DNA from 3 places in the Pseudoxanthomonas sp. LARHCG66 genome. Region 1 is predicted to be linked to each of the others. Evidence: predicted binding sites of a transcription regulator. Region 1 holds the regulator's gene; each other region holds the start of a gene.
The links. Region 1 encodes FliA, which starts transcription of late flagellar genes. Its sites were predicted from a motif close to TAAAGTTTNNCNNNCNNNGGCCGATAA; they were not measured.
Positions count from the first base shown of each region.

Region 2: a site for FliA is predicted at 5,237-5,263, ahead of ACIPRS_RS17250 (HDOD domain-containing protein). Genes of this name have one in related genera too.
Region 3: a site for FliA is predicted at 4,681-4,707, ahead of flgM (flagellar biosynthesis anti-sigma factor FlgM). Genes of this name have one in related genera too.

Region 1 covers NZ_JBIXJW010000010.1:32,308-38,912, forward strand. The annotation lists gene flhA (flagellar biosynthesis protein FlhA) at 1-268, shown strand, start outside; gene flhF (flagellar biosynthesis protein FlhF) at 317-2,014, shown strand; partial or broken gene ACIPRS_RS18575 (MinD/ParA family protein) at 2,070-2,882, shown strand; gene ACIPRS_RS18580 (RNA polymerase sigma factor FliA) at 2,879-3,631, shown strand; gene ACIPRS_RS18585 (chemotaxis response regulator CheY) at 3,749-4,129, shown strand; gene ACIPRS_RS18590 (protein phosphatase CheZ) at 4,129-4,740, shown strand; gene ACIPRS_RS18595 (hypothetical protein) at 4,777-4,920, shown strand; gene ACIPRS_RS18600 (chemotaxis protein CheA) at 4,948-6,605, shown strand, end outside.
Region 2 covers NZ_JBIXJW010000007.1:35,913-42,517, reverse strand. The annotation lists gene ACIPRS_RS17280 (hypothetical protein) at 1-84, opposite strand, end outside; gene ACIPRS_RS17275 (hypothetical protein) at 201-602, opposite strand; gene ACIPRS_RS17270 (hypothetical protein) at 926-1,279, opposite strand; gene ACIPRS_RS17265 (DEAD/DEAH box helicase) at 1,455-3,875, shown strand; gene ACIPRS_RS17260 (ribonuclease H-like domain-containing protein) at 3,872-4,741, shown strand; gene ACIPRS_RS17255 (hypothetical protein) at 4,929-5,063, shown strand; gene ACIPRS_RS17250 (HDOD domain-containing protein) at 5,348-6,469, shown strand.
Region 3 covers NZ_JBIXJW010000007.1:12,722-19,326, reverse strand. The annotation lists gene flgE (flagellar hook protein FlgE) at 1-873, opposite strand, end outside; gene ACIPRS_RS17170 (flagellar hook capping FlgD N-terminal domain-containing protein) at 911-1,591, opposite strand; gene flgC (flagellar basal body rod protein FlgC) at 1,618-2,025, opposite strand; gene flgB (flagellar basal body rod protein FlgB) at 2,037-2,423, opposite strand; gene ACIPRS_RS17155 (chemotaxis protein) at 2,619-3,572, opposite strand; gene flgA (flagellar basal body P-ring formation chaperone FlgA) at 4,016-4,660, shown strand; gene flgM (flagellar biosynthesis anti-sigma factor FlgM) at 4,830-5,138, shown strand; gene ACIPRS_RS17140 (flagellar protein FlgN) at 5,144-5,488, shown strand; gene ACIPRS_RS17135 (ATP-binding protein) at 5,677-6,605, shown strand, end outside.

The DNA of each region.
Region 1 (6,605 bases):
GCCGAATCTGGAACGCGTCTTGCAGGACAGTACCCAGGGAACCGGCGCGGCGCTGGAACCGGGACTGGCGGAACGCCTGCACCAGAGCCTCGCCGACGTGGTGAACAAGCAGGAAGCCCGCAGCGAGCCTGCGGTGGTGCTGGTACCGGGTTCGGTCCGCGCCGCCCTCGCCCGCCTGGTCCGCCACAGCGTCCCCTCGCTGTCGGTGCTGGCCTACAGCGAGGTTCCCGAGGACAAGCGGTTGAAGCTGGTCGGCACGATCAGCTGAGACCGGAAGCAGCAGAACCCGACGCGACATCGAACCGGATAGCACGCCATGAAAATCAAACGCTTCGTCGCCCCCGACATGCGCACCGCCTTCGCGATGGTCCGGCAGGAACACGGCCCGGACGCGGTGATCCTGTCCAACCGGGTGACCGAGGATGGCATCGAGATCGTTGCTGCCAGCAATTACGACGAAGCGCTGGTGCAGCGCACGCTGGAAGCGATGCGCCCGGCCACGCCCCCTGCGCCGCTGCATCCGCTGCTCGACCCGGCGCCGCAGGCACCGACCGCGAACGCTCCGGCCCTGTCACCGGCCGAAGCCGCCGCCAGCTACTTCGCCCGCCGCCAGCCGGCTGTCCCCGCTGCCCCGCGTGCCGGGACCGCCAAGCCGGCCGTCGCCGCACCCGCGTCGATCGCACCGCCGGCAGCGCCCGTCGCAGCGCCACGCGCGCCGGTGGCCGCCACGCCCGCGCCGATCACCGGCGAGATTCCGGCGCCGGTCGTCCGCGACATCGCGCCGCTGCTGATCGAACCCGAATCCTTCGCCGCCAAGCTGGCCGCCTGCCTGCCGGCCGCTCCCGCCAACGAGCCGGTCGCCGCGAGCGAACCCGCAGCACCGCCGCGCCGTCAGCCCGCGCCGCGCGCCGACGCCGATGACACGCTCGATCTGGATGCGCTGCTGCCCTCGATCGCGCCGCCGGTGTCGCTGCCGGAACCCGAGCCTGCGCCGGTCGTCGCGCTGCACGCCACGCGTGCACCGGTGATCGCACCGGTACCGGCGCCCGCTGCCGTCACCGTACCGACGCTGACCGTCGTCACCGACAACGCCACGCACGCCCGCGAGAGCGACGAGCAGCTGGTGCAGATGCGCGGCGAACTGTCCGCCATGCGCGAGATGATCGAGCGCGAGATGCACCGCCTCACCGACGAACGCCTGCGCGGTTCGCCGGTGCGGATGCAGGCGATGGAACTGATGGAAGACTACGGCTTCGACGCCGGCATCACCCGCGACATCGCCCTGCAGATTCCCGCCGACACCGAATTGCACCGCGGCCGTGGCCTGATGCTGGGCCTGCTGTCGAAGAAGCTGCCGGTGGTCGACACCGACCTGCTGGAAACCGGCGGCGTCATCGCGCTGGTGGGCCCCACCGGCGCGGGCAAGACCACCACCATCGCCAAGCTCGCCGCCTGCTTCGCGCAGCGCTACAACGCACGCGACGTGGCGCTGATCACCACCGACACCGTGCGGGTCGGCGGTCGCGAGCAACTGCACGGCTACGGCCGCCAGCTCGGCATCGCCGTGCACGAGGCCGACAGCGCACAGGCCCTCGCACTGCTGCTGGAGCGCCTGCGCGACTACAAGCTGGTACTGATCGATACCGCCGGCCTGGGCCAGCGCGACCGCAACCTGGTGGGCCAGCTCAACTGGCTGCGCGCATCGGGCCAGGTGAAGACCCTGCTGTGCCTGCCGGCCAACTCGCACTTCTCCGACCTGGACGAGGTCGTCCGCCGCTTCAGCAGCGTGCAGCCGCAAGGCGTGGTGCTGACCAAGCTGGACGAGACAGGCCGCCTGGGCAGCGCCCTGTCGGTAGTCGTGGACCACCAGCTGCCGATGACCTGGGTAACCGACGGCCAGCGCGTTCCCCACGATCTCCACCGCGCCAACAGCGCCCACCTCGTGCTGCGGCTGGACCAGCTGCGCCGCGAAGCCGACGAACCCTGCTCGACCGAGGCCACCCATGTCGCCTGACCACCTGCTGCAGACCAATCCCCGCAGCACGCCGCCGGCCGCCGGCGCATTCCATCCCGTGCGCGTCATCGCCATCACCGGTGGCAAGGGCGGCGTGGGCAAGACCAACGTGTCGGTCAACCTGGCCGTGTCGCTGGCCGAAATGGGCAAGCGCACGCTGCTGATGGACGCCGACCTGGGCCTGGCCAACGTGGACGTGCTGCTCGGGTTGTCGCCGAAGTTCACCCTCGCCGACCTGGTCGCAGGACGTTGCGGACTGGAAGACGTACTGCTGGAAGGCCCCGAGGGCGTGCTGGTGGTTCCCGCCTCGTCGGGTTTCCGCCACATGGCCGAACTGGCGCCGGCCGAGCACGTGGGCCTGGTCAACGTGTTCTCCGAACTGCAGCGGGCGCTGGATTTCATGGTGGTCGACACCGCCGCCGGCATCACCGACAGCGTGCTGACCTTCTGCCAGGCCGCGCAGGACACCGTGGTGGTGGTCTGCGACGAGCCGGCCTCGATCACCGACGCCTACGCGCTGATCAAGGTGCTCGCGCGCGAGCGCGGCCTGGACCGCGTGCACGTCATCGCCAACATGGTCCGCGACCCCAACGAGGGCCGGAAGCTGTATGAAAAACTCGCCCGCGTCTGCGAGCGTTTCCTCGGCGATGTCGCCCTGCACTACCTCGGCGCGGTGCCGCAGGACGACTGGCTGCGCCGTGCGGTGCAGCGCCAGCAGCCCGTCGTGAAAGCCTATCCGGGCAGCCCATCGGCCCGCGCCATCGCCGAGATCGCGCGCATGACCGCACGCTGGCAGCCGCCGCTGGGAGCGCGCGGCAACGTCGAGTTCTTCGTCGAACGCCTGATCCAGCGGGGAGTCGCCGCATGAACACCGCCGCCGCCCAATACCGCGCCGTACAACGCAGCAGTGCGAACGATTTCGTCACCCAGCATGCCGACCTGGTCCGCCGCATCGCCCATCACCTGGCCGCGCGCCTGCCGGCCAGCGTGGAGATCGACGACCTGGTGCAGGCCGGCATGATCGGCCTGCTGGAAGCCTCGCGCAGCTACGATGCCGAGCAGGGCGCCTCGTTCGAGACCTACGCCTCCATCCGCATCCGCGGGTCGATGATCGACGAGATCCGCCGCGGCGACTGGGTACCGCGCTCGGTCCACCGTCGCGCCCGCCAGGCGGCCGCCACCGTGCGCGAGATCGAACAGCGCACCGGCCGTGCCGCCATCGCCACCGAAGTGGCGAGCGCGATGGAAATGCCGCTGCCCGAATACCTGCGCCTGATGGAAGATGCCGCGCGTGGCCAGGTGCTGAGCCTGGAATCGCACATCGACGACCATGGCGAACCCAACACCGCGCGTACCGGCGGCCCCTCGCCGCAGCAGCACTTGGAGCGCAGCGAGTTCCGCCAGCAACTGGTCAAGGCCATCGGCCACCTGCCCGAACGGGAGCAGCTGGTGCTGTCCATGTACTACGAGCAGGAGCTCAACCTGAAGGAGATCGGCGCCGTCCTCGGCGTCAGCGAGTCGCGCGTCTGCCAGATCCACGGCCAGGCCATGGTGCGGCTGCGCGGACGCCTGCAGGTGTTCGAGAAGGCCGACGCCGGCCTGGAAGACAACGACTGAAGAATCCCCACGGCCTGCCGATAAGGCTCCGGTAGGCCGCCGCGTGCAGCCCCTGCCTTGCCGTAGCCCCTGACCGGGCACGCTTTACTGGAGTTCGATGTGACCGCCAACAAGAACATGCGCATCCTCATCGTGGACGACTTTTCCACCATGCGCCGCATCATCAAGAATCTGCTCAATGACCTGGGCTATACCAATACCGCCGAGGCCGAAGACGGCAACAGCGCGTTGACCGCACTGTCCCAGGGCAGCTTCGAGTTCGTGGTCACCGACTGGAACATGCCCGGCATGACCGGCATCGAGCTGCTGAAGGCCATCCGCGCCGACGACCGCTACAAGACCCTGCCGGTGCTGATGGTCACCGCCGAGGCCAAGCGCGAGCAGATCATCGAGGCGGCGCAGAACGGCGTGAACGGCTACATCATCAAGCCGTTCACCGCGCAGACGCTGGAAGAGAAGCTGGGCAAGATCTTCGAACGCCTGGGAGCCGCTGCCTGATGAGCGCCGTGGCCGATGTCGCCGGCGCACGCGCCGCGCTGGTGGAAAAACTGCAGCACGCGCTGGATGCCCTGGAACAGGGCGACGAAGCCGGCTGGCGCCGCGAACTGGATGCCATCGCCGCCTGGCGCACGCAGCCGATGATGCAGGGCCTGGGCCGCCTGGCGCGCGAGCTGGCGCAGACGCTGGGCGAACTGCCGCCCACCGGACCGGGCGAGCTGGACGACGCCTGCGCGCGCCTGGACCATGTGGTGGAAATGACCGAACAGGCCAGCCACACCACGCTGGACCTGGCCGAACAGTGCCGTGGCTACGCCACCCAACTGAAGGGCACCGCGCTGTCGCCCGAGCAGGCGGCGCTGGTGGACAGCATCGGCAAGGGGCTGTCGGAGATGGCCCTGGCGCAGAGCTACCAGGACCTCACCGGCCAGATCATCCGTCGCGTCGCGGGCATCGTCCGTCGCGTGCACGAGGGCTTCGGCGCGCTGGGCCTGCCGCCGCCGGAGAAGAAGAACCCTTCAGATCTGGCCGGTCCGGCCGTTGCTGGTCTGGACCGCAACGCGTTTTCACAGAACGACGCAGACGACCTGCTCTCCGGACTGGGGCTGTAGGCACCCGCGAACGCGCAGCGGAACCGGAGACCTGCCATGCCCGACGCTTCCGCCCGCCGTTCCTGCCATCCCCTCGTCCTGCTGTTCGTGGGATCGCTGCTGGTCTGCGATGTTCTGGTCGGCCGCTTCCTGCGGCGTCGCCACGCGCACGCCCTGCACCTGCTCGATTCCTCCCGCTGATCACCCGTCCCGGTACCTGCCCCGCCCATGTCCGCCGTCACCCCTGAAATCGCCGCCGACTTCCTGATCGAAGCGCAGGAAATCCTCGACCGGCTGGGCGAGCAACTGGTCACGCTGGAACAGGACCCCTCCGACAGCGAGCAGCTGAACGCGGTATTCCGCGGCTTCCACACCCTGAAGGGCGGCGCCGGCTTCCTCGGCATCCAGCCGATGGTCAACCTGTGCCATGCGGCCGAAGAGACGCTGGGCCTGGTGCGCGCCGGCCAGGCGACGCTGGAACCGCAACACTTCGATGCCGCCCAGCAATCGCTGGACTGGCTGCAACAGATGCTGGATGCGATCGGTGCCGGCGAAGACCCGCCACACGCCCCGCAGATGCTGATCGACCAGTTCGATACCCGGGGGGATGCCGCACCCGCCGCGCCGAAACCCACCGCCGCGACAAGCGCCGCGCCCGCTGCGGCCGGCGCGGACCTGATCAGCGACGACGAGTTCGAGGCCTTGCTGGACCAGTTGCACGGTGATGGCGCACCCACCCGCGCCGCTGCGCCCGCACCCGTCGCGCGACCGGCACCTTCGCCCGCGAAACCGGCCGCGCCGAAGCCGGCCGCGAAAACCGGTGGCGAAACCGAACAGACCATCCGCGTGGACACCAAGCGGCTGGACGCCATCGTCAACCTGGTGGGCGAACTGGTGCTGTCGCGCAACCGCCTGAAGACATTGCGCGCGCGCATCCGCGACGAAGAACTGGACCGCGCCGTCAGCAGCCTCGACATCGCCACCGCGCGCCTGCAGACGGCGGTGATGCGCACGCGCATGCAGCCGGTGGGCAAGGTGTTCTCGCGCTTTCCCAAGGTCGCGCGCGACGTTGCCCGCCAGTTGCAGAAGGAAGTGGACCTGGAACTGGTCGGCGCCGAGACGGAGCTGGACCGCAACCTGGTGGAAGCGCTGGCCGATCCGCTGGTGCACCTGGTCCGCAACGCCATCGACCACGGTGTCGAAGTGCCCAGCCTGCGCGAAGCCTGCAGCAAGCCGCGTGCCGGCCACGTACGCCTGTCGGCGCAGCAGGAAGGCGACTTCGTCACCATCGAAATCCGCGACGACGGCGCCGGCATCGATCCCGAACGCCTGCGGGCCAAGGCGCTCGAAAAGGGCCTGATCGATCCCGAAGCCGCCGCGCGTCTGACCCACGACGAATGCCTGCAGCTGGTCTTCCTGCCCGGCTTCTCCACCAAGGCCGAGGTCACCGACATCTCAGGCCGCGGTGTGGGCATGGACGTGGTGCAATCGCGCATCCGCGAACTCAGCGGGCAGATCACCATCCATTCCGACATCGGGCGCGGCAGCCGTTTCGTCATCCGCGTGCCGCTGACCCTGGCGATCCTGCCCACCCTGCTGGTGCAGGCCGGCGACCCCGTCTATGCACTGCCGCTCGCGCGCGTGATGGAAGTGCTGCACGCACCGTCCGAAAGCCTGCGCTGGTTCGATGGCCAGGCCGTGCTGGATCGCCAGAGCCATACCTTGCCCCTGGTCGACCTGCGCCACTGGCTGCAGGTGGACCCGGTGATGACGCCCCTGCTCACCATCGTGGTGCTGCAGATGGGCGAACAACGCTTCGGCCTGATCGTCGATCAGGTGCGCGGCCGCGAAGAAGTCGTCATCAAGCCCCTGCCACGCGCCGTGCG
Region 2 (6,605 bases), on a different contig from region 1:
ACGCGTCTTCCAGTAGGCGAGTTCGGCGTCGATGTCGACGATCTGAGCGGTGGCGTGGGCGTTGCGATGATGCAGGCTGGCCATTGGTGATCCCCGGTCGGCGTGGTGGTGGCGACGAGGATTTTTTGTTCCGCGCGGTGATGCTTAAGTGAAATAAAGAGCGTTTTAACCCGTGTTTAACCGCACAACGTCTTTTACGTTCACCTTTGCATTCGCTGCGTGATGGTACGGGTGCCCGCTTTGTTCATCGCCTCTGCCAACAAGGCGCGCTCGTCCACGACGGTTGTCGGTGGCGGGGCGAACAGCGGCGCATCTTCTTCCAGCGGCGCATTGAGCCGCTCCCATACGCGTGCGATGACCGCATGCGCCAACGGCCAGTCCAGCCGGACGCCACGCACGATGCCCGCCTCATAGCGGGAGGGCAGCGAAGGCAGCAGTTCTTCGAGCGATCGTCTGTGCGACAGCAGATAGATGTCGTAGGCGAATTTCAGCGTGGGCACGTAATGGCGGAACGGGGTCCCCGGGCGGTGGAAGCTCTGGCGCGCGTAGGTTTCTTCCCAGAAGCGCAGTTCCGAGTGGATGTCGATGACGGCACAGGGCATCGCATCATCTATCCACGCGGGCGCGGACGGATCAGGCAGGCAAGACATGAGGTCCCCTCCATGGCGCAAGACCATGGCCGAGCGTGGACCTTGTGGATGAAACGCGGCTTACCTGTACATGACAGCCGTCTGCGCGACCCCGTCGCGACAGTCCCTGACTGCGCGCGGCCCCTGTGGCAACGTGTCACCCCATTCCCCGAAGGAGATGCGTGGTCCACGACCCTGCCGGATCTTGTCGTTATTGTGCCCCTGCGTTGTTGAAGACGGCGGGTCGTGCCATGGCCGGCCTACCGTTCGTCGTCTCCTGCAATGCGGGGGATGATTCAATGCATGCGGGTCGCACCCGCGCCGTGTTCATCCAGCCAGCGCCACGTCTCGCGCAACAGCGTACGCGCGACCGGCCAGTCGGGACCGGCATCGCCACGCAGGCGTTCCCAGTGGTCCTCGAGTTCGAGTTCCGTGTCCAGGTCGAGCTGCCCGGCATGGTCCGCATGCGAGGCCGCCGCGAACGCGTAGGCACGGCAGGCATCTTCCCACGCGACATCCGGATGCAGGCGGCGGCGACGGCCGTAGTCGTAGGCCGTGAATGCGGTGAATGCATCGTCGGCCATGGTGCTGGCATGACGGGGTGCCTGCCGAAGCGTGTCGAGCTGTTCGCGATAGAGGTGGCGGTTCATGGGCGTCTCCGGTTCACGGTGACGTGGTATCGCGGGAGACGTTACCCACGGGTGAGAAATGCCTTCAAACTCCGATCACAAAGCTGAGGCAGGGGCCACCTGTCAGCAGGCAGTCAGTCTCAGGGATTGAGACGCGGCGCGGTTCTGATGGCGCACACGCCGCCGAGAGACCGCCATGCCCGCCCAGACATCCCTGATCCGCCAGCACGCCACCGATGCAGCACTGCTGCCGGTGAACGCAGCCGATGGCCGTGCCCTGGCAGAGCGGCTCGCGGGCAAGTACCACGATCGCGTGACCGGGCAGTTCGTCATTCCGGGGCGTGAAGGGCGTTACGAGCCGCTGCCGCCGGATCTGCCCGTGGAACTGGCCGAGGCGCTGCGCGCGCGCGGTATCGGGCGTCTGTATTCGCACCAGGCCGAGGCATGGCGGCACGTGCAGGCGGGTGGACATCTGGCGGTCGTGACGCCGACGGCATCGGGAAAATCGCTGTGCTACACGCTGCCGGTGGTGGCCTCGGCGCTGGAGCGCAGGGGCAAGGCGCTGTACCTGTTCCCGACCAAGGCACTGGCGCAGGACCAGGTGGCGGAACTGCTGGACCTGAGCAGAGCCGGCGATCTTGGCCTGAAAGCCTTCACCTTCGACGGCGACACGCCGGGCGATGCGCGCCAGGCGATCCGCCTGCATGGCGATATCGTGGTCAGCAATCCCGACATGCTGCACCAGGCCATCCTGCCGCACCACACCAAGTGGGCGCAGTTCTTCGAGAACCTGCGCTACGTGGTGATCGACGAAGTGCACACGTACCGCGGTGTGTTCGGCAGCCACGTGGCCAACGTGCTTCGGCGCTTGAAGCGTGTATGCGCGTTCTACGGCGCCACGCCGCAGTTCATCATCTGCTCGGCCACCATCGGCAATCCGCAGGCGCACGCGGAGGCGTTGCTGGAGCTGCCGGTGCATGCGATCACCGAATCCGGCGCGCCGACCGGAGAGAAGCACGTACTGTTGTGGAATCCGCCCGTGGTGAATCCAGATCTCGGCCTGCGGGCATCCGCGCGCTCGCAGAGCAACCGCATCGCGCGGCTGGCGATCAAGGCGGGCCTGAAGACGCTGGTGTTCGCGCAATCGCGCACGATGGTGGAGGTGCTGACGAAGTACCTGAAGGACGTGTTCGACCACGACCCGCGCAAGCCGGCGCGCATCCGTGCGTATCGCGGGGGCTACCTGCCTACCGAGCGCCGCGACGCCGAACGCGCGATGCGTGATGGCCGCGTGGATGGCATCGTCTCCACCTCCGCGCTGGAGCTGGGTGTGGACATCGGCAGCCTGGATGCGGTGGTGCTGAACGGGTATCCGGGTTCCATCGCGGCGACCTGGCAGCGCTTCGGCCGCGCCGGGCGCCGCCAGCAGGCATCGCTGGGCATCCTGGTGGCCAGTTCGCAGCCGCTGGACCAGTACGTGGTGCGGCATCCGGAGTTCTTCGCCGACAGCCCGCCGGAGCACGCGCGCATCGCGCCCGACCAGCCGATGATCCTGCTGGACCACGTGCGCTGCGCCGCGTTCGAACTTCCCTTCCTTGGGGGTGAACCGTTCGGGCCGGTCGATCCGGCACCGTTCCTGCAGTTGCTTGACGAAGACAACGTGGTCCACCGCGAAGGCGACCGCTACGAGTGGATCGCCGACAGCTACCCGGCCAACGCGGTCAGCCTGCGCTCGGTGGCGGACGGCAACTTCGTGGTGGTGGACCGCACCGACGGCCGCCAGGTGATCATCGCCGAAGTGGATTTCAGCGCCGCGCCGCTGACGCTGTACGAAGGCGCCATCCACATGATCCAGTCAACGCCGTACCAGGTGGAGCGACTGGACTGGGAAGGGCGCAAGGCCTACGTCACCCGTACGCACGTGGACTACTACACCGATGCGATCGATTACACGAAATTGAAGGTGCTTGAGCGCTTCGATGGAAGCATCGCGGGGCAGGGCACCTGCCATCACGGCGAAGTGCACGTGGTGCGGCGCGTGGCCGGCTACAAGAAGATCCGCTACTACACCCACGAGAACATCGGCTACGGGCCGGTGAACCTGCCGGACCAGGAGATGCACACCACCAGCCTGTGGTGGCAGCTGCCGCCGGCACTGCTGGAGTCGACGTTCGAATCGAGGCAGGAAGCGCTGGATGGCTTCCTCGGTGCCGCCTACGCCTTGCACATCGCCGCCACCGTCGCCGTGATGGCCGAAGGCCGCGACCTGCAGAAGGCGGTAGGCGATGGCGACGGTGCGTGGTTCGCCTTGCCCGACACGCAGGGCCGCGGACAGTTGCGGGGAACGGAAAGCCAGGTGCTGTCGCCAGTGTCGGGCGAACGTTTCGTGCCCACCGTGTATCTGTACGACAACTATCCCGGCGGCATCGGACTGAGCGAACCGCTGTGGCGGCGACAGCGCGAGCTGGTCCAGCGTGCCTCGCAGCTGGTGGCGGCTTGCGACTGCAGGGCCGGCTGTCCCGCCTGCGTGGGGCCGGTACTGGCGAACGACGAGCACGCCGAAACCACGCCGCACGCGCTGGCGGCACGCGTGCTGCGGATGCTGGATGCCGCATGAGCGTCAGCCTGGAGAAGCTGCAGCGGCTGCGACGGCAGGCCGGGCATGACAGCCCCGGGGCGCAGTCCAGCAAGGCGCCGCCGGTGCACGATCCCTTGCCTGGGTTGCGCCGCATGCTGGGCATTCGCGAACGCACACGTCCGCCGATCGGCGTAGGTGCATGCGATCGCGCCTTGCCGGGCGAGGAGATCGCGCCCGGGTTGCTGCGACTCGAACAGATCCTGCCCTTCGACGGCGTGATGCCCCATGTCGACGGTACGTTCGCGCGGACCGGCCCCCTGTCGACGCATGGCATGCTGTTCTTCGACACTGAAACCACCGGCCTGTCCGGTGGTACAGGCACGCGAGCCTTCATGATCGGTGCGTCGGATTTCGTGCCCGGGGGATTGCGTATCCGCCAGATGCTGATCACCCATCTGTCCGCCGAGCCGGCGATGCTGCGCGCGTTCGCCGGCTGGCTGGGCGAAGAGACACGACTGGTCAGTTACAACGGCCGCTGCTACGACGCACCGCTGCTGGCCACGCGCTACCGGCTGGCGCGACTGGGCGCGCCGCTCGCCGGCATCGAGCATCTCGACCTGCTGTTCCCCACGCGTCGCCGCTATCGCGGGGTGTGGGAGAACTGCCGGCTGGCCACCATCGAGCGCAATGCGCTGGGCATCGTGCGGGAGGACGACCTGCCGGGCTCGGAAGCACCGGCCGCCTGGCTGCAGTACCTGCGCGGTGGCGACGCGGGCCTGCTCAGGCGCGTGCTGCTGCACAACTTCCAGGACGTGGTGACACTGGCACACCTGCTGCTGCATCTCGCGCAGCCGGATGCCGGGACACCGGCCGTGGGGCCACCGTTCGCCTGCGATCCTCCGTGATCGCCCCCTCGCCGGACGGATGCTGGCAGGGTCGGCGTGTCGGCGATGAGGCCATGCCTGTCCGCTTTGCCGCAGGAGCCGCCCCATGCGCCACCCCTTTTTCCTCTGCTTGCTGGTCTGTGCAGGATCGGCTTTCTGCGGTGGATCGCTTTTCCAGGGACGAATGGCCCCATGCTGCGCGTCGAGTATGCGCGGTCGCTGTCGGGACACGGGCGACGCGCTGGCGTACACAGGGAAGGACAGTGGCAACGTCACCGGCGACGCGATGGAAGCGCAGGTGGAAGTGGAGTACTTCCCCTGGAAGTATTTCGGCTTCTTGTAGCGCTACAACGACAACGACGTGGACTCGATTTCGAGCGCACGCGTTTCGATGGCAACCTCAATCTCGACAATCGCGGGCCGCAGCGCTGGGCACGTTCCGCTTCCGAGTCGCAGCGCTGTCGGGAATCCACCGACAGCGGAATGTGAAGGACTGCGCATTCTCCGCATCGCGATTCAAGAACTCCCGGCCGCGGCCGACATCCTTGCTAGATTTCATCCGGTCCGCGCCTCCGCAAGCAGGGGGTGCGCGTTGAAGCTTGCAAGAACGATCCAAGGGGAAGTGCTTTGCGCATTCTGTATGTTGGCGACACCGCCTGCCTGCCTGACGACCTGGCCGATTACATCGGCGACATGGGGGACGAATGGACCGTGGAGGTCGTCGCCGACGCCAAGTCGGCGATGTATACCGTCGCCAATGGCCCGGTGGACGTGGTGATGGCGGGCCCGGCGCTCGTCGACCTGCCACCGGCCACGCTGCTCGGCCAGATCCGCACGCTGCGTCCGGAGACCATCCGCATCGCGCTGCTGGAAGGCGCTGCGGAGAGCCTGGCGGCGCCGATCAAGCTGATCGGCGTGGCACACCGCTTCCTGCCGCTGCCGCTGTCGTCGGAAACCGTGCTTGAGGCGATCCACAGCCTGGAAGAACTGCGCGACCTGCTGGACAGCCCGCGCCTGCGCCGCGCCATCGGCCGCGTCGAACACCTGCCATCGCCGCCGCACCTGTATTTCGCGCTGACGCGTGCGCTGGAAGAGGACGAAGGGACCGCCAACGACATCGCCACGCTGGTGGCCGGCGATCCCGCCATCGCAGCCAAGGTGCTGCAGCTGTGCAACTCGGCCTATTTTTCCAACGGCCGTTCCATCACCGACCTGCGCGCTGCGGTCACCCGGCTGGGCCTGGGCACCCTGCGTGACCTGGTGCTGGCCAGCGAGGTGTTCTCGATGAAGACCGCCTCCAACGTCGATCGCAGTGTCCTGCAGCAACGCGCTTTGCTGGCTTCGCGGCTGGCGGCGAAGATCCTGCCGCGCACCAGTTCCGAGCTCGGCGCAACGGCGGCCTTGCTCGCCGACATCGGCCTGTTGCTGCCGGGCGTGCGCGACGAACGCGATACGCCGGCCGCCGAAGACGACGACCGCCCCGGCCACACCGAGGCCGGTGCCTACCTGTTGGGCCTGTGGGGCCTGCCGATGCCGATCGTGGAAGCGGTGGCCTTCCATCGCCAGCCGCAGCGCTCCAGCCTGCGCAGCTTCTGGGTGCCGGGCGCCGTGCATGTGGCCGGTGCCCTGGCCAGCAACGAGCCGGTGGACGAGGGTTACCTGAAGTCGCTGGGCGTGCTCGACCAGCTGCCCAGTTGGCGGCAGATGGCCGAGACCATGGTCGAGCGTGCCGAAGAACAGGCTGCCTGACGTTTCATCCGATGCCACGTGCGCTCCTGCGCACGACATGACCGCCTGCGGCTCCATGCGTCCGTCACGTGGAACGCGGCCGTTTGGAGGTCTTGGCCGTCCTTTCAGCGCAAACTGGAATCCATTGCCCCTCAGT
Region 3 (6,605 bases), on a different contig from region 1:
CTTGCCGGTGGCATAGCCGTCCTGGTTCTGGATGCGCTTGGCGAACTGTTCGCCGTACTGGGTGGTGCCGTTGATGTTCAGCGTCATGTTCAGCACGCCCGCGCCGGTGCTGGGCGTGAACGGCGACAGCGTCACCAGGCCATTGGCCGGCGCGGTCAGCGTGCCGTTGTTGTCGAACTGCACGTTGGTCGGCGCACCCATCGAGGTGCCGTCCACGTACACGTGCATCTGCCACTGGTTCGGGGTCGGCGTCTTCACGTAGTAGACGGCCTGCTGGTGCGCCACGCCGAGCGAGTCGTAGACGGTGACCGAGGTGGTCTCGTTGTAGCTGGCGCTGTCGGTGGGCGAGAACGGGGCGATCGTCGGCTGCGCGGCATTGCCGGGCAGGGTGACGCCGAGGTCGACGTTGGTGGTGGGCGCGGGTGCGCTGTCGGTGGTCAGCAACTGCAGGTCGACCAGGTTGCCGGTGTCGAAGCCGACGCCATCGGCGCGCGGCGGGAACACCTGCAGGCGGTAGCCGTCCGGCGTGGTGACGTAGCCGTTCGGATCGCGCTGGAAGTTGCCGGCGCGGGTATACACGTTCGTCCCGTTGTTGCTGACGGTGAAGAAGCCTTCGCGGTCCACGGCCAGGTCCAGGTAGCGTCCGGTCTGGTTGATGTCGCCCTGCGAGAACTGCTGGGCGACGTTGGTCACGCGCACGCCCGCGCCGATGCCGTTCTGCAGCAGGCCGTAGCCGGTGGTGGAGAACACCTCGGCGAACTCCGCGCGCGACTCCTTGAAGCCGGTGGTGTTGACGTTGGCGATGTTGTGCGAGGTGACGTTGAGGTCGGCGTTGGCCGCCCTCATGCCGGACAGCGAGCTGTTGAAAGCCATGGATGACTCCTTGCAGGATGCGGTGGGAGTGAGGGGGTCAGGACGCCGACTTGCCGATGCGCAGCACGTAGTCGAGCGGGGCGGTGCCCAAACCGGGCAGGTTGAGGTACAGGCCGTCGGAGCCGATGGTCACGCTGTCCACGGTAGCGTCGACGTAGGTGTTGAGCGCAGTGCCGGTGCCATCGGTGGCGGTGTGCGAGGCCTTGATGGAGTACGCACCGGCGGCGGCGCGTTCGCCGTTGGCCTTGATGCCGTCCCAGGTGAAGGCGGTTTCGCCCTTGCCGGTGGACTCGACGTCGAGGGTGTCGACCACGACGCCACTGGCGTCGGTGATTTCGAACGTGACCTTGCCTGCGCCGGGCGACATCACCAGGCCGCTGGCATTGCCGGTGGCCGGCAACGCGACCGAGTCGGAGGGCACCACGACGGAATGCCCCACCAATGCCGCGCCCTTCAGCACCTGGTCGCCGGTCAGCGCCGAGGTGAAGCCGCCGACGGTGGTGTTCAGTTCGCTGATGCCCTGCACGGTGGAGAACTGCGCCAACTGGGCGACGAACTCGCTGTTGGACAGCGGCTTGAGCGGATCCTGGTGGCTCAGCTGCTCGGTCATCAGGCGCATGAAGTCGGCCTGGCCCAGCGTGTCGGCCTTCTTGGTCGTGGCAGCGCCCGACGTGGCGTTGTTGATGGCGGCGAACGGATCGCCATTGATGGTGGTCATGTGCGTGGTCGCTCGGTGGGAGGGCGTCAGCGGCCCATGGTCAGGGTGGCCAGGGCGAGTTCCTTGGCGGTGTTCAGTACTTCCACGCCGGCCTGGTAGCCGCGTGATGCCGAGATCAGGTTGACCATCTGCGCGACTGGATCGACATCGGGCGCGTAGACGTAACCATCGCCATCGGCCATCGGGTGGCCGGGCTCGTAGCGCTTGATCGGCGGTGCTTCGCTCCGGGTGATCTCCTTCACCTGCACCGATGTCAGCGAGCCGTCCGCATTCAGCGGTCGCGCCTGGAAGATCGGCTCGATGGGCTTGTAGACCGCCTCGGGCGAGGATGCGATGGAATCCGCGTTGGAGAGATTGCTGGCGATGGTGTTCAGGCGCACCGATTGCGCCTGCAGCGCGGAACCGGCGACGTCGAAGATGGGCAGGTTGCTCATGGCGCGTCCCCCTACTGGCCGGTGATCGCGGTGAGCATGGTGCGCACCTTGGATTCGATGAAGCTGAGCGAGGCGCGGTATTCCAGCGCCGCGCGGCCGTAGGCGGCACGTTCGGTATCGGCGTCGACGGTGTTGCCGTCCAGGCTGGGCTGCACGCCGGCACGTTCGAAGATGCGCGGGGTGGCATTGAGCAGGGTCAGGTGCTGCTCGCTGGTGGTCAGCAAAGGGGAGGCCTTGGCCGCCGCGCTCTCCAGCGCAGCCTGGAAGTTCAGGTCCTTCGCCTTGTAGTTCGGCGTGTCCGCGTTGGACAGGTTGCTGGCGATCAGCTGCATGCGCTGCTCGCGCAGGGGCAGGGCCGCTCCGTGGACACCCAGGTAGTTGGAGATGGGATTGGACATGGCACCGCTCCGGCAGACCGTTGCCGGGGATGCTGCAAGGCGTGTGCCAGAACGGGGCAGGTCGGCATCCGGGCAGGCAGTGATTCCCGGTGCCGTCATCCCAGCGAACGCCGGGATCCATCTTGATCCCGCCCTTTGCCTCTTACCTCTTCCGTGGGAAAAGCAAATGGGTCCCAGCGTTCGCTGGGACGACGATCAGGCCGCCATCTGCGCCGCAACCACCTGGTTCAGGCGGAACAGCACGTGCTCGGCCAGTTCGTGCGGGCTGTACTTCGCCACGAAGGCATTCGCGCCCACGCGTTCCACCATGGCGTTGTTGAACACGCCCGACAGCGAGGTGTGCAGCAGCACGTACAGGCCGGCCAGGCCCGGGTGGCGACGGATTTCCGTCGTCAGGGTGTAGCCGTCCATGGCCGGCATCTCGATGTCCGAGATGACCATGGCGTAGCGCTCGGCCGGATTCTCGCCGGCGGCGTGCACCTGCAAGAGGTGGTCCAGCGCCTGGCGGCCGTCGGACAGCAGGGTGGTGGTCACGCCCAGTTGCTCCAGCACGCTGCGGATCTGCGAGCGCGCCACGCGCGAGTCGTCCACCACCAGCACCTGCAGCGGCGGTGCGTCCGCGGGCAGGGCCATCTCGGGCGCCAGCGTGGCGTCCATGCGCGACTGGCAGATGTCGGCCAGCACGCTTTCCACGTCGATCACCTGGATGAGTTCGCCCTGGAAGCGCGTCACGGCGGTCAGGTAGCTGTTCTCGGCGCCGAGTTCCGGAGGCGGGTGGATGTCTTCCACCGCGATGTTGACGATGCGTTCGACGCCGCTGACCAGGAATCCCTGCACGGAGCGGTTGAATTCGGTGACCACCAGGTAATTGGGGGTGTTCTCCGGATTCGGGTCGCGTTCGGGGTGGCGGATGCTCAGGCCCAGGTCCAGCACCGGCACCGAGCGGCCGCGCACGTCGGCCACGCCGACGAATTCGGTGGGCAATCCGGGCAACTGGAACAGATCGGGCCGGCGCAGGACTTCCTGCACCTTGAATACGTTGACGCCAAAAAGCTGACGCCCGCCCAGGCGGAACAGCAGCAGGGCGAGGCGGTTGTGGCCGGCCAGGCGGGTGCGCTGGTCGATGCGGTTGAGCAGATCCTGGGTCATGCACAGCATATCGGCCTCTTCGAGGGGCGCTTGAGCGTCGTTGCTTGTTCCTTCTTCCCGCTTGCGGGGAGAAGGTGCCCGAAGAGCCTGCCCCCGCACGTGATGCGGGGGCGGATCAGGGGCAGAGCGCGGTGCTGGGGCGGCGCCAACGCAGCGCTGGCTTCGTTCGCCCCTCACCCGCCTTCGGCACCCTCTCCCCGCATGCGGGGAGAGGGAGAGGGGCACTCCTTTTCCCATTGAAGTCCCCTTCTCCCCGTTTACGGGGAGAAGGTGCCCGGCGGGCGGATGAGGGGCGAGCGGAGTCAGGGCATCGTCCAATCAAGAAACATCGTCCACATGCGTGCGCGTTCTTTCCCAAACTCGATGCGCCTTGCGACGCCAGTGAATGCGGCTCTGGCACGCCCCTTGCAGCTTCCCGGCCGATGAACCTCCGGATCCCGCCCATGCTGCGCCTGACCCTCGCCCTGATCGGCGGCCTGACCGCATGCACCGTGCTGGCGGCCGACTTCCACAGCGTGGACAGCATCAAGGCCGCCGCCCTGGGCGCCCTGCCTGCCGGCAGCGAGGCCGAGGCCACACTGGACTCCGCCTTGCGCCTGCCACGCTGCGACGCATCGCTGGTGGCACGCGTCCAGGGTAGCCACAGCGTGGAAGTCAGCTGCCCGGATGGCTGGCGCCTGTTCGTGCCGGTGCGGGTACGACGCAGCCAGACCGTGCTGGTGCTGAGCCGCGGCATCGCACCGGGCGAAACGATCACCGCCGACGCGTTCATTCCCGAAACCCGCGACGCGTCGCGCATCGTCGGCGCCGCCGTCGCTGATCCATCCCAGGCCCTGGGCCGCGTGGCACGGCGCATGCTGTCGGCAGGCACGGTACTGTCGGCCACCGATCTGGTCGCCCAGCGCCTGGTCCGCCGCGGCGACAACGTGGCGCTGGTGTCCCGTCGCGGCGGGGTGGAAGTGCGCGTGGCCGGCAAGGCGCTGGCGGATGCCGGCGAGAATGAGCGGGTCACCGTGGAGAACCTGTCCTCGCGCCGGGTGGTGCAGGGCGTGGTGGGCCCGGGCGGCGACGTCTGGGTCAACCGATGAAGAAATGTGGAACATGGCCCTCAAGTTGTTCCGGGGGCGGCCGATACCGAACGCGGGTGGAAGGAAACCGGGCAGCATCGGGTCCTTCCTCGGAAATGCGGCATCCGTCACTAAAGTCGGATCAGTCGCGGCCGATAACTCCCTTGAACCCTGTTACAGGTGAACCGACATGAGCCAGAAAATCGAAGGCACTCCCCCCGCCGCCGTACGCACCACCGGTCCCGTCAGCGGGCGTGTTGCCAACGCGGGTGCCGACCGTTCCAGGCCGGTGGAAGCCAGCGCCGGTGGTGACAGCCTGCGCCTGACCGGCGAGGCCGCCAGCCTCCAGGCCATGCAGCGCGAGCTGTCCACTGCGCCTGCCATCGACAATGCCCGTGTGCAGGCCGTGCGCGAAGCGCTGCAGGCCGGCACGTACAAGGTCAATCCCGAGGCCATTGCCGACGGGATGCTGCGACTGGACGACCAGCTGGGCGGTTGATCGCGATGACACCGGCCCCCCTCCAGCGACTGTCCGCGGCCCTGGGAGAGGAGCGTCGCGCCATCCTCGAGCATGACGTCGAGGCACTGGTGCGCGCCACGCAGGAGAAGCTGGAGGCATTGCGCGCGCTGGAGGCGGCCGCTGCCGGCTTCGGCTTTCCCGATGAACTGCAGGGGCGGCTCGCCGAACTTGCCGAGATGAACCACGCGAACGGCATCCTGCTGGCCCGGCGCCGCCGCGAAGTGAACTGGGCACTGCGTCATCTGGGCCGCACCGAGAGCAGCGGCGCCTACGACGCGCAGGGCCAGACCGCGACCCTTTCCGCCACCCGTCCGCTTGCGGTTGCCTGAGCCCGGTGCCGGATCCGCAAACTGCGACGCCGCAACTTGCCGCTCCAGCGGCCGCGCCGGATACTGGCGCCCCATCGCCGCCGCCCGATGCGTCCTTGGCCACCGCCCCTCCCTCGAACCCACCGTCCAGAGCCTGCACTGCGGATGACGTCCCGACCTTCGCCGATCTGAAGGCGTTGGCCGAACTGATGGACGACGGTTACCTGTTGTGCCGTGGCGACGCCCGTCCGTTGCACGCCAACGCAGCGGCGCGCGCACTGGTGCAGGATGCCCCCGATGTGCTCGGCGCCCTGTCGCGGCTGCTGCCGCCCGACGCCATTCCCACCGCGCGCCAGTCCGGCCGCTGGAACGGCGACCTGGCCCTCGACGACGGCCTGGTGCTGCAGGTACGCGCGTACTTCCATGACAACCCGGGCGGCGGCCACTGCCTGATCGTCTTCCACGACGTCAGCGAAGCGCACGCGCGCCAGCAGGAACTCCAGCGCCGGCACGCGCAGCTGCGGCAGACGCTGGTGCGCCTGGCCGGCACGCAGGAACAGCTGGTGCAGTCGGAGAAGATGGCCTCCATCGGCCAGCTTGCCGCCGGCGTTGCGCACGAGATCAACAACCCGATCGGCTACGTGCACTCCAACCTCGGCTCGCTGCAGGAGTACCTGCACAGCCTGTTCTCGCTGATCGAAGTCTACGAGCGCGCGCTGCGCCTGCCGGACCCGAAGGCGATGCTGCCCGAGATCGAGGACCTGCGCGCGCGCTACGACATCGACTTCATCACCGGCGACCTGCCGCAGCTGATGTCCGAGTCGCGCGAGGGCATCGAACGGGTCACCGCGATCGTGCGCAACCTGAAGGATTTCTCCTACTCAGGCCGCGACGACAGCTGGAAGTCCGCCGACCTGCATGCCGGCCTCGATTCCACCATCAACATCATCTGGAACGAGCTGAAGTACAAGGTCACCCTGGAAAAGCACTACGGCAAGCTGCCCCTGGTGCAGTGCCGGCCGTCGGAATTGAACCAGGTGTTCATGAACATCCTGCTCAACGCCAGCCACGCCATCGACGAGCGCGGCACGATCACCGTCGCCACGGGCGTGGAGGGCGACGAAGTCTGGGTCGAGAT